DNA from 3 places in the Caminicella sporogenes DSM 14501 genome. Region 1 is predicted to be linked to each of the others. Evidence: riboswitches for the same ligand, from Rfam matches in the RefSeq annotation. Region 1 holds a riboswitch; each other region holds the start of a gene.

The links. A riboswitch is a leader RNA that binds a small molecule or an ion and turns the genes downstream of it on or off. The one in region 1 is predicted to bind cobalamin.
Region 2: it holds a riboswitch for cobalamin, as region 1 does, so the genes downstream of both, cobI (precorrin-2 C(20)-methyltransferase) here and BUA90_RS05800 (FecCD family ABC transporter permease) in region 1, are expected to answer to the same signal.
Region 3: it holds a riboswitch for cobalamin, as region 1 does, so the genes downstream of both, cobT (nicotinate-nucleotide--dimethylbenzimidazole phosphoribosyltransferase) here and BUA90_RS05800 (FecCD family ABC transporter permease) in region 1, are expected to answer to the same signal.

What each region holds. Positions count from the first base shown of each region.
Region 1 is NZ_FRAJ01000008.1:77,372-81,662, forward strand. It holds gene BUA90_RS05790 (sirohydrochlorin cobaltochelatase) at 1-637, opposite strand, end outside; gene BUA90_RS05795 (ABC transporter ATP-binding protein) at 658-1,419, opposite strand; gene BUA90_RS05800 (FecCD family ABC transporter permease) at 1,433-2,488, opposite strand; cobalamin riboswitch at 2,642-2,853, opposite strand; gene BUA90_RS05805 (RluA family pseudouridine synthase) at 2,939-3,670, opposite strand; gene rbsB (ribose ABC transporter substrate-binding protein RbsB) at 3,946-4,291, opposite strand, start outside.
Region 2 is NZ_FRAJ01000005.1:28,984-33,274, reverse strand. It holds gene BUA90_RS03155 (VanW family protein) at 1-483, shown strand, start outside; gene BUA90_RS03150 (DUF2225 domain-containing protein) at 500-1,234, shown strand; gene BUA90_RS03145 (YbjQ family protein) at 1,215-1,529, shown strand; cobalamin riboswitch at 1,692-1,880, shown strand; gene cobI (precorrin-2 C(20)-methyltransferase) at 2,061-2,783, shown strand; gene cobU (bifunctional adenosylcobinamide kinase/adenosylcobinamide-phosphate guanylyltransferase) at 2,834-3,403, shown strand; gene cobS (adenosylcobinamide-GDP ribazoletransferase) at 3,417-4,154, shown strand; gene cobC (alpha-ribazole phosphatase) at 4,169-4,291, shown strand, end outside.
Region 3 is NZ_FRAJ01000010.1:67,452-71,742, reverse strand. It holds gene BUA90_RS06960 (DNA-3-methyladenine glycosylase family protein) at 1-707, opposite strand, end outside; gene cobT (nicotinate-nucleotide--dimethylbenzimidazole phosphoribosyltransferase) at 799-1,845, opposite strand; cobalamin riboswitch at 2,063-2,242, opposite strand; gene gdhA (NADP-specific glutamate dehydrogenase) at 2,366-3,733, opposite strand; gene BUA90_RS06945 (Asp23/Gls24 family envelope stress response protein) at 4,000-4,291, opposite strand, start outside.

The sequences.
Region 1 (4,291 bases):
ATCCAGGATAACCTTCAACTGTTCCAACAAACACATTTTTATGTCCTAAATCATGTAAAACATACTCTAGCTCAGAATATGTAGCATTAGCAAAATGATGTGTTCCATGTCCCATAAATACTACAGCTTCATCATCTTTTAGTTCAGGCAACTGAGCCTTTAAAGCCTTCACTACTTCTAAATAATCTTCTGTTGTAGTAAGTAATGGTTTTCCAACTTTAAGTTTATCAAAATCTCCTTCATAAGCTGCTACTTGAGCTAACAATTCATCATATTCTGCACCATTCATTATATGTAAAGGCTGTATTATAACTTCTGAATATTTTTGTGATTTTAAGTAATCCAGAGCTTCTTTTACATTGTATACATCTATTTTGTCTCTTTCTTTTAATATATTTATTATTGTCTGTGCTGTAAAAGCTCTAACTATGTCATAATCTGGAAACTCTTCAGCAAATCTCTTTTCTGTAGCTTCTATAGTAAGTTTTCTAGTATCTGCATAGCTTGTACCAAAACTTACTACAAGTATAGCCTTCTTATTTGGGTCTTTGCTAACTTCTTGCGGCTTTTGTGAACAGCCAGTAGTAGCTCCTAAAGCTAAAATAAAAACCATCATTAACACTAACATTTTTTTCATAAATACATCCCCTTTCTAAATTAAGTTATTAAAAAACCTTTCCCTTCAATCAATTCAACATCAACAGCAAAAACTTTTTTTATTAAATCTTGATCTAAAACCTTTTTTGAATCTCCATATCTTACCACTTTGCCATTTGAAATAACACATACCTTATCACTAAACTTATAGACTAAATTCAAATCATGCATGATTGATAAAACAGTAATATTTTTTTCTCTAATTACCTGTTTTAATAATTTTAAAGATTTTACTTTGTATGCAATATCCATAGCAGAAAAAGCCTCATCTAATAACAATATCTCCGGAGATTGCGACAAGGCTCTTGCAAGCATTACTCTTTGGTATTCTCCTCCACTAATTTCTGTTACTAATGAATTCATGAATTTATAAGTATCTGTTTTTTTCATAAAACTTACTACTATGTCTATATCTTCATCAGTTGGTTCATTTAATCTTTCTCTATATGGATTTCTTCCCATCATAACTATATCAAAACATGTAAATGGAAAGCTTATATTTGTCCTCTGCCTGACTACTGCAATTTTTTTTGAAAGTTCTTTTATAGTATAACTAGATAAATCTCTCTGCCTGTAAAAAATTTTTCCCTTTTTAGGCTTTAATTCGCCCGTCAAAATATTTAACAGTGTAGTCTTTCCACACCCATTTGGACCAATAATAGAAATAAACTTACCTTTATCTTCTCTATCAATTTTAAAACTTAAATTTTCAAATATATTAAATTTGCCATATCCAAAAGTAATATTTTGTATATCAAACATAACTACCTTGTCCTTATCTGCGTTTTTTAAAGAAGATATATATAAAAAATGGTCCTCCAAATAAAGTTGTTATAACTCCTACAGGTATTTCTACATTAAGTAGAAGCCTTGAAAGATTATCTGCTAATACAAGTAAAAGTGCCCCACATATTGCCGAAAGAGGAATAAGTATTTTATTTTTTGTAGATACTGCAAATCTCAATATATGGGGTACTATTAAACCAACAAAACCTATTATCCCACTTACTGATACACACACAGCAGTTATAAGTGATGCTAATACAAGATATACTTTAGTAATCTTTCCCGGATCAACCCCTAATGACCTTGCTTCCTTTTCTCCAAGAGTCATAATATCCAAATCATCAGCAAAATATTTACAGAGTATAATACCTATTAATATTATCGGAAAACTAATCATCACCTGTGTCCAAGTTTTTGATGATAAACTGCCCATTAGCCAATATACTATCGCTGCTACTTCTTCTCCTGATAAACTTTTTAAAAAGCTAATACCAGCTGAAAGAATTGAGCTAACTATTATACCTGCAAGTATAAGATTTGATGAAGATATGTACCCATCTTTCAATGATATTTTTAGTACAACTAGCAGTGTGCAAATTGCTCCAATAAAAGCACTCGGCATTATAGGAATCATTTTGTTAACTACAAAAAGATTTAGAAAAATTGCCAATACAGCTCCAAATGCAGCACCTGTCGATACCCCTATAGTATATGGGTCAGCTAATGGATTTCTAAGTATTGATTGAAATACAGTCCCTGATACAGCAAGTCCAGCTCCAACTAATGCTCCAATTAAAACTCTCGGCACTCTTATATCCCATACTATAACTACTACATATTCCTCAAAATTATCTAATAATTTAGAATTAATTAATTTTCCAGTTATAATTTTTGCAACAGTAGAAAAGCTTAAATCAGCTCTTCCAAATGATATACTAAAAAGCATTATTAATATTAAAGCTAATAATAATATCAACGTTAAAAAAAAATTTCTTCTTTGATTTCTTTTTATAGATTGTTTTATATTTATATGTTCATCAACCATTATTAACTCACCAAATCATCGCTTATAAAATTTAAAAGTAAAATAAAAAACCTTGCGGAGAATCGCAAGGTAATTTAACAATACTAACCGAACATAAGAAAAATAACTTATGTCCTATAACAATTTAAATCAACCCTTGCTTCCCTCCGAAGCGGTTGTCTATTTTTTAAGGCAGGTTTCCTGGCTCTGGCTTCTTCCTACTCTCTGACCTTCCCATCTGATACTCAATATTAAACAATACTCATCAACAGATAGTGGCTTTCAACAGATTTCGTCTGCCATCACAGTAGCGGGGGCTGCAGAGGATTTTCACCTCTTTCCCTTTTAACTTCTAAATTAGAAGCACCTTAAAAAATATATTAAGTTTTCATATATTTATTATTATAAAGAATTTTTACAATGTTTGTCAATATATATCGAATAATAGATTAATTTAATAATCTTTACATCTTAAATATTAAACAATGAAAAAGGATATTCCTTATAAGGAAGTTTTGATTCAAATCTGCATAAATTTTTATTCTTTGGATGATTAAATGTTATACTACTTGCCCATAGAGCAATTTGTGTCCATTTTCTCATCTTTACAAAAGTTTTATTGTATTTATTATCTCCCCATAACGGCAATCCATTGTAAGAAAACTGAACTCTTATTTGATGATGTCTACCCGTTTTTAAAAAAATTTTTACAAGGCTAAGTATTCCGTATTCCTTTGTATCAACACTGTCTATTAACTCATATTCAAGTATAGCTTCCTTAGCTTTTTTTGTATCCTTTGTAACTACTTTAGACATATTAACAGTCCTAAGTTTTAATAGATAATTCCTTAATTCAGCCTTCTCCTTCTCAGGCTTTCCACAAACTACAGCATAATATTCCTTTTTAAATCTCTTTGTCCTTATCTCCTCAGACAACCATGCATTAGCTTCTCTTGTCTTTGCAAATACCATTAATCCTCCTACAGGCCTATCCAGTCTATGTACAAGTCCTATATAAGGATTTTTTGCAGCAGGATAATTTTTCTTTAAATATTCCTTGAGTAATGAAAGCATATCAATATCTCCAGTCTTATCACTTTGCGTTGGCATTTTCGGTGGTTTTTCAGCTACTATAATATGTTTATCTTCATGTATTATCTTTATATCTTTATCTTTTAATATTTCTAAAATAGTTCCTTTCATATTCTCTACTCTCCTAACTATCAATTGTAAGTTCTATATTGTAAATTTTAGGGTCAATTACTCAATATCTTAAAATAATCCATAATTCTCAACTTGCTAAATAATTATGAGCTTGTTGACAAATTTATATTTTCAATCTTTTAGTCTTATTTTGTCTACAATCTGAATTATTGATTTCTTTATAATATAATTAGATTATACAACATTTTTATATAAAAAATAACAAAAAGTAGAGAACTCTTTTTTTGAGCTCTCTACTTTTCTATATAAATCTATTATTTAGTTATTAATTTAAGCTCTACAGGTATAAAATCTGCTACCTTTTCACCTTTAATAATTTTTACAGCATTTTCAACTCCCAAACTACCAATTAAACTTGGCTGTTGAGCTACAGTTGCTGCCATTTTTCCTTCTTTTACAGCTTTAACAGCATCATCTGTTGCATCAAAACCTACTACAATTATATTTCTTCCACTTGCTTCTATAGCTTTTAATGCCCCAAGTGCCATTTCATCATTATGTGCAAATACTGCATCTATTTCAGGCTGTGCTTGTAATATATTTTCCATTACATTTAATCCCTTTGTTCTATCAAAATCAGCTACTTGTCTTGCAACAACT
Region 2 (4,291 bases), on a different contig from region 1:
GAGGTAATTGAAAGAGTTAATCATACCATTCCTTCTACATATGTTCCTAAGGGGCTTGATGCAACTGTGGCATATGGAGTGCTGGACTTTAAATTTCAAAATACGACTAAATATCCAATTTATATACAGAGTTTTGTTAAGGGGAATAAGTTGACAGTTAATATATACGGTCATAAGGAAAATAATCAGATAGTAAAATTAATTAGCAAGATTGATAAAGTTATCAAAAAAGATACAGAGATACTATTTGATGAAAATTTACCAGAAGATAAAATGATAGTTAAAAGTAAAGGTAGAAATGGCTATATAGTTTCCTCATATATGATTATATATGAAAATGGAAGAGAAATAAAAAGAAAATTGATTTCAAAAGATTATTATAAGCCGAGCAAAGAAGTGATTATAAAAGGTACTAAAAAGATAAAAAGTGATGATACAAGTATTGAAGAAAAAGATAAAATAGAAAATCAAATAATAAATTAGTAATAGAGGTGTATATATGAACAAACAATTATTAGACCATTTTTATGATAGAGAAATTGAATGTCCAATATGCAAAATGAAGTTTACTACTAAAAAGGTTAGAACTTCAGCAATTAGAGTTATTAAGAGAGATGAAGATTTTTGTCCTTATTATAAAAGTGAAAATCCTTTGTTTTATAACGTTTTTGTATGTCCAAATTGCGGATATGCAGCACTAGAAAGTACTTTTTCAAAAATAAATGAATTGGAAAAGGAAAAAATAGTAAAGTTTATAACTTCACGTTGGAAGCAGAGAAGTTATGGAAAAGAAAGAAATTTAGAAGAAGCTATACAGGTATATAAATTAGCATTGATATGTTATCAGGTGTCAAAATCTAAATATATAAATATTGGAAAAGTATGTTTGAGACTTGCTTGGTTTTATAGATATATGAATGATGAAAGAGAAAAGGAATTTTTAAAATTTACAATAGATGCATTTCAAAATGCTTATACAAAAGAAAGATTAGATAAAGAAGAATACAATGAAGTAGTGATTCTATATCTTTTAGGAGAACTTAACAGAAGAGTTGGTAATTATAAAGAGGCTATAAAGTGGTTTGATAAAGCATTAAGCAATCCAGATATAAAGAAAAAAAGACATATAGAAATTAGAGCTAGAGAGCAGTGGAGATTGGCAAGAGAAGAATATAATAATAAAAAAAATTTGCAAATAGAAAGGAGTAATGAAAATGATTTTAGTAAACACTGAAGAAGTTAAAGGAAGAGAAATAGTAGAGGTATTGGGATTGGTAAGAGGAAGTACGATTCAATCAAAACATTTGGGAAAAGATATATTAGCAGGTTTTAAAACTATAGTTGGAGGTGAAATAACACAATACACAGAAATGTTAGATGAAGCAAGACAAGTTGCTATAGACAGAATGGTAAAACAAGCTCAGGAAAAAGGGGCAAATGCAGTTGTGAATATTAGGTTTGCGACTTCAGCAATAATGCAGGGAGCAGCTGAGCTATTGGTTTACGGTACAGCAGTAAAAGTGAAATAATTTATATGTATTATCATACCAGTTGATTTTATTTAAATATTTTCAATTTCTTGTAAAAAATTGAGATAAAAATATTTTCGTAATTTTTAGACAAAACCCTAGGTTTTATTGACAATTTTTGCTGAAATTTTTATAATAAAGATTAAAGTGAAGTTTTAATTTAATATTTGTAAGTTTTAAGGTGCTTCTTTGTAAAAAAAGAAGTTAAAAGGGAAGTTCGGTGAGAGTCCGACGCAGCCCCCGCTACTGTAAGCGAATACGAAACCTTATTATGCCACTTAATTTTTTAAGGAAGGCAAGGGAGTAGGATGAAGCGCGAGCCAGGAAACCTGCCTTAAAACGTTAGCAACTACTTCGGAGGGAAGTGTATGATTTATTAAAGTATGTATAAAAATGCACTTATATTCCGTAGTGCATTTTTTTTGATTATGTAAAAAAGTCTTAATGGAAAAAGTTTTTAGACCTTTTCCATTATTTTTATAAACATAATATTTTTTATTAGAGATAATTTCAAATTTTCAGGAGGTATATATGAAAAAAGGTAAATTTTATGGGGTTGGAGTTGGACCGGGGGATTCAGAACTTATAACTGTTAAAGCAAAGAGGATATTAAATGAAGTAGACGTAGTAATATGTCCAGAAAAGAGAAAGTCAGCAGGAAGTTTTGCTTACGATATAGCTAAAGAGCATATAAAAAAAGATGTGAAGATAATATATTTAACTTTTCCTATGATATATGATGAAAATGAGCTTCAAAATAAATGGGAAGAAAATGCACTTATTATAGCAAAGCTTCTAAATGAAGGCAAATCAGTGGCATTTATTACTTTAGGTGACCCTACGGTTTATAGTACATATATGTATCTTTTACCTTATTTAAAAAAATATGATGTTGAAGTTGAAACTATACCCGGAATAACTTCTTTTTGTTCAGTAGCAGGTAGTTTGAACATACCCATAGTGGAATGGGAAGAAGGTTTTAGTGTAGTTCCATTGAGAAAAGGTGATGGGGACAAGTTAATAAGAGCTTTAGATAATTTTGAAAATGTTATAGTAATGAAACCGTCAAATGATTGTAAAATTCTTGCCAATGAGCTAATAAAAAGAGGACTTGAAAATAATTTTATTTTAATTTCTAAATGTGGTACAGAAGAAGAAAGAGTTATTACAGATATAGATATAGTAAAAAGTGAAAAAATCCCATATCTTTCTACAATGATAATCAAAAAAAATGGATTAAAGATGTATAAATAAGAGTAATGAAAACATATTTATACCTTACTTCCAACTTTGGAGGAGTTTATATGAATTCAAACAAAAAAATAATTTTGATAACCGGCGGAGCAAGAAGTGGAAAAAGTTCTTTTGCTGAAAAATACGTATCTGAAATAGGAAAGAAAATAGCTTATATAGCTACTGCTATACCTTTTGATGATGGCATGAAGAATAGAATAAAAAGACATAGAGAATCAAGACCAAGCGAATGGACTACTTTTGAAATGTATAGAGATATTTATAAACATATACAAAAAATTGCCAAAAAGCACGATACAGTACTATTAGATTGTATGACAATTATGATTACTAATCTGATGTTTGATAATTCAAATATAGATTGGGATAAAGTTGATTGGGAAGAAGTAGATGATATTGAAAATGATATAAAAGAGCAAATTGTTTTACTAATTGATGAAGTAAAAAAAGCAGAAATAAATATGGTTATTGTTACTAATGAGCTTGGCATGGGAATTGTTCCGGAAAGTAGATTGTCTAGAATTTTTAGAGATATAGCTGGAAGGATGAATCAGTTAATTGCAGGAAAAGCTGACGAAGTTTATTTTATAGTTTCAGGTATACCTGTAAAGATAAAGTAGAAAGGACATAAAGATGAAGCGTTTTATTTTAATGATTCAGTTTTTAACTCGTATACCTATAAGGTTTAATTTAAATGTTACAGAAGAAGATTTTTTAAATGGTATAATATATTTTCCGCTAGTTGGCTTAATTATTGGTACTTTCATTTTAGCAGGATATTATATTGGACTTAATTTAGGAGGAAGTTTTTTAGCAGCTGTATTTGCTGTAATAGTAGAAATAATCATTACGGGTGGACTGCATCTTGATGGACTTGCAGATACTTTTGATGGAATTTACAGCAATAGACCAAAAGATAGAGTATTGGAAATAATGAAAGACAGTAGACTTGGAACAAATGGAGCTTTAGCACTTTTTTGTGTACTAATTATGAAAATGGCATTAATAAATAAAATACCTATTCCATATATTTATCCTATTTTACTTTTAATGCCTGTGGCTTCAAGATTAAATATTGTAGTGGCATGTAAAATTGGAAAAACTGCAAAAGCAAATGGAATGGGCAATTTATTTATTGGAAAAATAACTAATATGCAGTTAATTATTGCATATGTGATTTCAATTGTTTTAGCATTATTGTTTCCAATTGCCATGTTGTGCATATTGATAGTCAATTTATTTGCTTTATGGTATGTAAGACATATTACATTGAAGATAGATGGAATAACAGGAGATATATTAGGTTCATTGATTGAACTTTCAGAGATAATATTTTTGTTAAGCTATATAATTTTCTTTATATTTATATGACTTAGGTGGTAGTGATGTTAGAAATAATATTTGTAAGACATGGAGAAACAGAAACTAATAAAAAAAAGTTGTTTAGCGGGTGGACTAATTCAAAATTGACTAAAAAGGGAATACAACAGGCTGAAATGGTCTGTGAA
Region 3 (4,291 bases), on a different contig from region 1:
GCATCACTTTTATCCATTGAAAAAAACATCACACAATCTGAAACTTTAGGTCCCACACCAGAAAACTTCATTAATTCTTCTCTTGCTTTAAAGGTCTCTAAATTTTTCAAATTATAAATATCTATCTCCTTATTTACTACAAGTTTTGCTGCATTTAATATATATTTTCCTCTAAACCCTATACCTTTAAAATTAATATCTTCAAGACTTAAATTATATAATTTTTCTGGTTTTGGAAAACTGTAATATTTTTTTCCTCTATAATTTCCTATATAACTGCCATAATTTTCACTTAAAGCTTCTATAGCCCTTTTTATCATTGGTATTCTATTATTTGCAGATATTATGAAAGAAATAAGAGTTTCCCATTCATCTTGCTTAAGTATTCTTATTCCATAACCAAATTCTACAGAAGTTTTCATTGTTTCATCAATTGCAGATAATTTTTCTTTTATTTTTCCATAATCCCTATCTAAATCAAAGTAACTATGCCATATATTTTTAAAATCGTTATAATTCGTATTATCAATATAAACCTTATCATGTTCTTTTCTTAAATTTATTACCTTTCCAAAAGCTACTCCTGTATAACTCCCATCCTCTTCCTTATTCCATCTAAAACATTGTCCACATTCAAATATATGAGGTAGCTCAAAATCCTTTATATTCTCTAAAACTATACCATTTTCTATTTCTTTTACATGCATTTAATATCACCTCAAAAATCAACTTACAACTATTATATCAGTCTGCAACTCTCATTAAAAGAACTTAAACTAAAATATACTTTTTTATCAATTATACAGATATACCAGCCTCAGCAAATGTAATCATTTCATTATTCATATATGTAGCTGATTCGATTAAACTTAGAGCAAGTACAGCTCCTGTTCCCTCTCCAAGTCTCATATCCATATAAAGCATAGGTTTTAATCCTAAAAGCTCTGATGCATATATCGCTCCCTTCTCCTTTGAAGCATGAGAAGGTATAAGAAAATTCTTAGTCTTTGGTTCTATAGTACATGCTATAAGAGCAGCAGCTGAAGAAATAAATCCATCTACTACTACCGGTATTCTATTAGCAGCTCCAGCAAGCATTACTCCAGCCATTCCAGCTATTTCAAGTCCACCAACTTTAGCAAGGACATCTATCCCGTCCTTTGGATTAGGACTGTTTACTTCTATAGCTCTCTTTACTACCCCTGCTTTGTATTTAAGTTTATCTACTGGAAAATTTGCTCCTATTCCAGTTACTTCAAAAGGGTCATATCCACCTATAACTGAAACAATAGCAGCACTAGGAGTAGTATTACATATTCCCATTTCTCCAGTTGCTAAAATGTTTTTACCTTTTTTAATCTGCTCCTCAGCAACCTCTATTCCAACTTCTAAAGCTCTTATAGCTTCCTCTCTGCTCATAGCAGGTCCTTTAGCCATATTATCTGTTCCATATTTTACTTTTTTATTTATCACTCCAGGTTCATTTATATCAACTTTTACTCCTATATCTACCGGTACTACATCAGCCCCTACATACTTTGCTAATGCACAAACGCCAGTAACTCCTCTTGCCATATTTTTTGTTTGAATTTCTGTTACTTCTTGTGGAAATACTACAACTCCTTCTTCAAATACTCCATGATCTGCTGCCATAACTATAACAGCTTTTTTATCCACCTTTGGATAAATTTCTCCTGTTATTCCTGCTAGCTGAATAACTATCTCTTCTAATCTTCCTAAACTCCCAGGTGGCTTGATAAGATTATCTACTCTTTCTTTTGCTTTTTCCATGGCTTTACTATCAAGCTCACCAATCCTTTTAATAGTTTCTTTTAACAAAATCATAATTATTCCTCCCTCTATATTTTAAAATTTATTTTTTAGCTTATATAATAACATTAAAATTCTATCCTTTAATTTTTAATGTCAATTTTATAAAATTTTTATAATTTTTAATTACTAAACTAACTTGATTTTGCTTTTTAAACTTTTATTTTTATGCAAAAAAAGTTCATAGTTTATTTGTGCATGACAAACAAACCATGAACTTTACCATCATTCATGAGTCAATAAATTATAGGCAGGTCTCCTGGCTCAGGTTCAACACCTTCAAACGCCTTCCCAGATTAATATCCAGTGGCATAGTGTTTAAAGGCTCCCCTTTACAGTGGCGGGTCCGCTGGAGATTTCCACTCCATTCCCTATTCTCCCTAAAATGGGCACCTATAATTTTTATATTGACTTATATATTTAAATCTATTCTACATATCTAAAAAAACTCCTGCTACTAAAAGAGAACCTACTATAAATTATTTTTGTAGGTTCTCCTTCATTAAACAAGTTTATACATCTATTTTATACAATTTTAGTAATTTCCTTGTGCATGCATAGCCTCAGCAACTTTTAAAAATCCAGCTATATTCGCACCAGCAACTAAATTATATCCGAATCCATATTCTTCAGCTGCTTTCATAGCATTATTATGAATGTTAACCATTATTTCATGAAGCTTCTTATCTACTTCTTCTCTAGTCCAAGACATTCTCATACTATTCTGTGACATTTCAAGAGCTGAAGTAGCAACTCCACCGGCATTAGCAGCTTTAGCAGGTCCTACCAACACTCCGTTCTTTTGGAAGTACTCAATTGCTTCATTTGTACATGGCATATTTGCACCTTCAACTACAAACTTAATACCATTAGCAACAATTTTCTTAGCATGTTCCAAAGTAATATCATTTTGTATAGCACATGGCATTATTATATCAACTTTTACTCCCCATGGTTTTTCTCCTGGGAAAAACTCTACACCGTACTTGTCTGCATAATCCTTAACTCTAGCACCTTTATTTTCTTTTAACATTTCAACTAAATAGTCTATCTTTTCTCCAGTTACTCCATCTGGGTCATAAATATATCCATCTGGGCCTGAAAGAGTAACTACTTTACCCCCTAATTCAGCAACTTTTTGACATACTCCCCAAGCAACATTACCATATCCTGATATAGCAACAGTCTTACCTTCAAAAGTTTCTCCTTCATGCTTTAACATTTCTTGAGCAAAATAAGTTACACCAAAACCAGTAGCTTCAGGTCTAATTAAACTACCACCATATGCTAAACCTTTACCAGTAAGAACCCCGTTTTCAAAAGCTCCTCTAATTCTTCTATATTGTCCATAAAGGTATCCAATTTCTCTACCACCAACTCCAATATCTCCAGCTGGAACATCAACATCTGGTCCAATGTGTCTATAAAGTTCAGTCATAAAACTTTGACAAAATCTCATAATTTCAGCATCTGATTTTCCTCTTGGGTCAAAATCGGAACCACCTTTACCTCCACCTATTGGAAGACCAGTCAATGAATTTTTAAAAATTTGTTCAAATCCTAAAAACTTGATAATTCCAATATATACGGAAGGATGAAATCTTAAACCTCCTTTGTATGGTCCTATAGCTCCATTAAACTGAACTCTAAAACCTCTATTTACTTGAACCTTACCACTATCATCTACCCAAGGAACTCTGAATATTATTTGTCTTTCAGGCTCAGTAATTCTCTCTAATAAATTAGCTTCTATATACTCTGGATGCTTTTCTAAAACCGGCTCTAAAGAAACTAGTACTTCCTCAACTGCTTGAATAAACTCAGGTTCGCTAGCATTTCTAGCTTTAACTTTCTCAATTACTTCTTTAATATACTCTTTTGCATTTAGATTTTGACCTGCCATTGGAAGAAACCCCCTTGTTTTGCTAATAAAAATTAATTTTTATTTTCTTTCTTTTGCCACCAAAAACATGACAAAAGAATAAATTCAATAAATAATCAAATAATAATTCAAATAAAAAAATTTACTTCAAAGGGACAGTATTTAATTGGAAATTACGGGAAAACACAAGGTAAAACGTTTTCCTTGAGCTTACTTAAAAATTTCCTTTCCCCCTTCACAACTGCATTATAACATACATATACATATTTGTAAACATTTTATCAATATTATATTTTTAAACTTCTTACACATACATTTATTGCCAATACATTTATAGATGTCATATTTTCTATTTCTCTTTTTATATGCTTTTGTAAATTCTTAATAACAGTTGTCACTACATTTCCATAACTTAAAATTACATCTATGTCTACAACTATTCCATGTGGATAATTTTTTATATATATTTTAGTAAATTTATAAAAACCTTCTGTATTTTGTCCTACAAATTTTATTATCTGTATAATTGCTTTATCAGATATTACATATTTCCCCCTGTAACTATAAGTCGGTCTAACT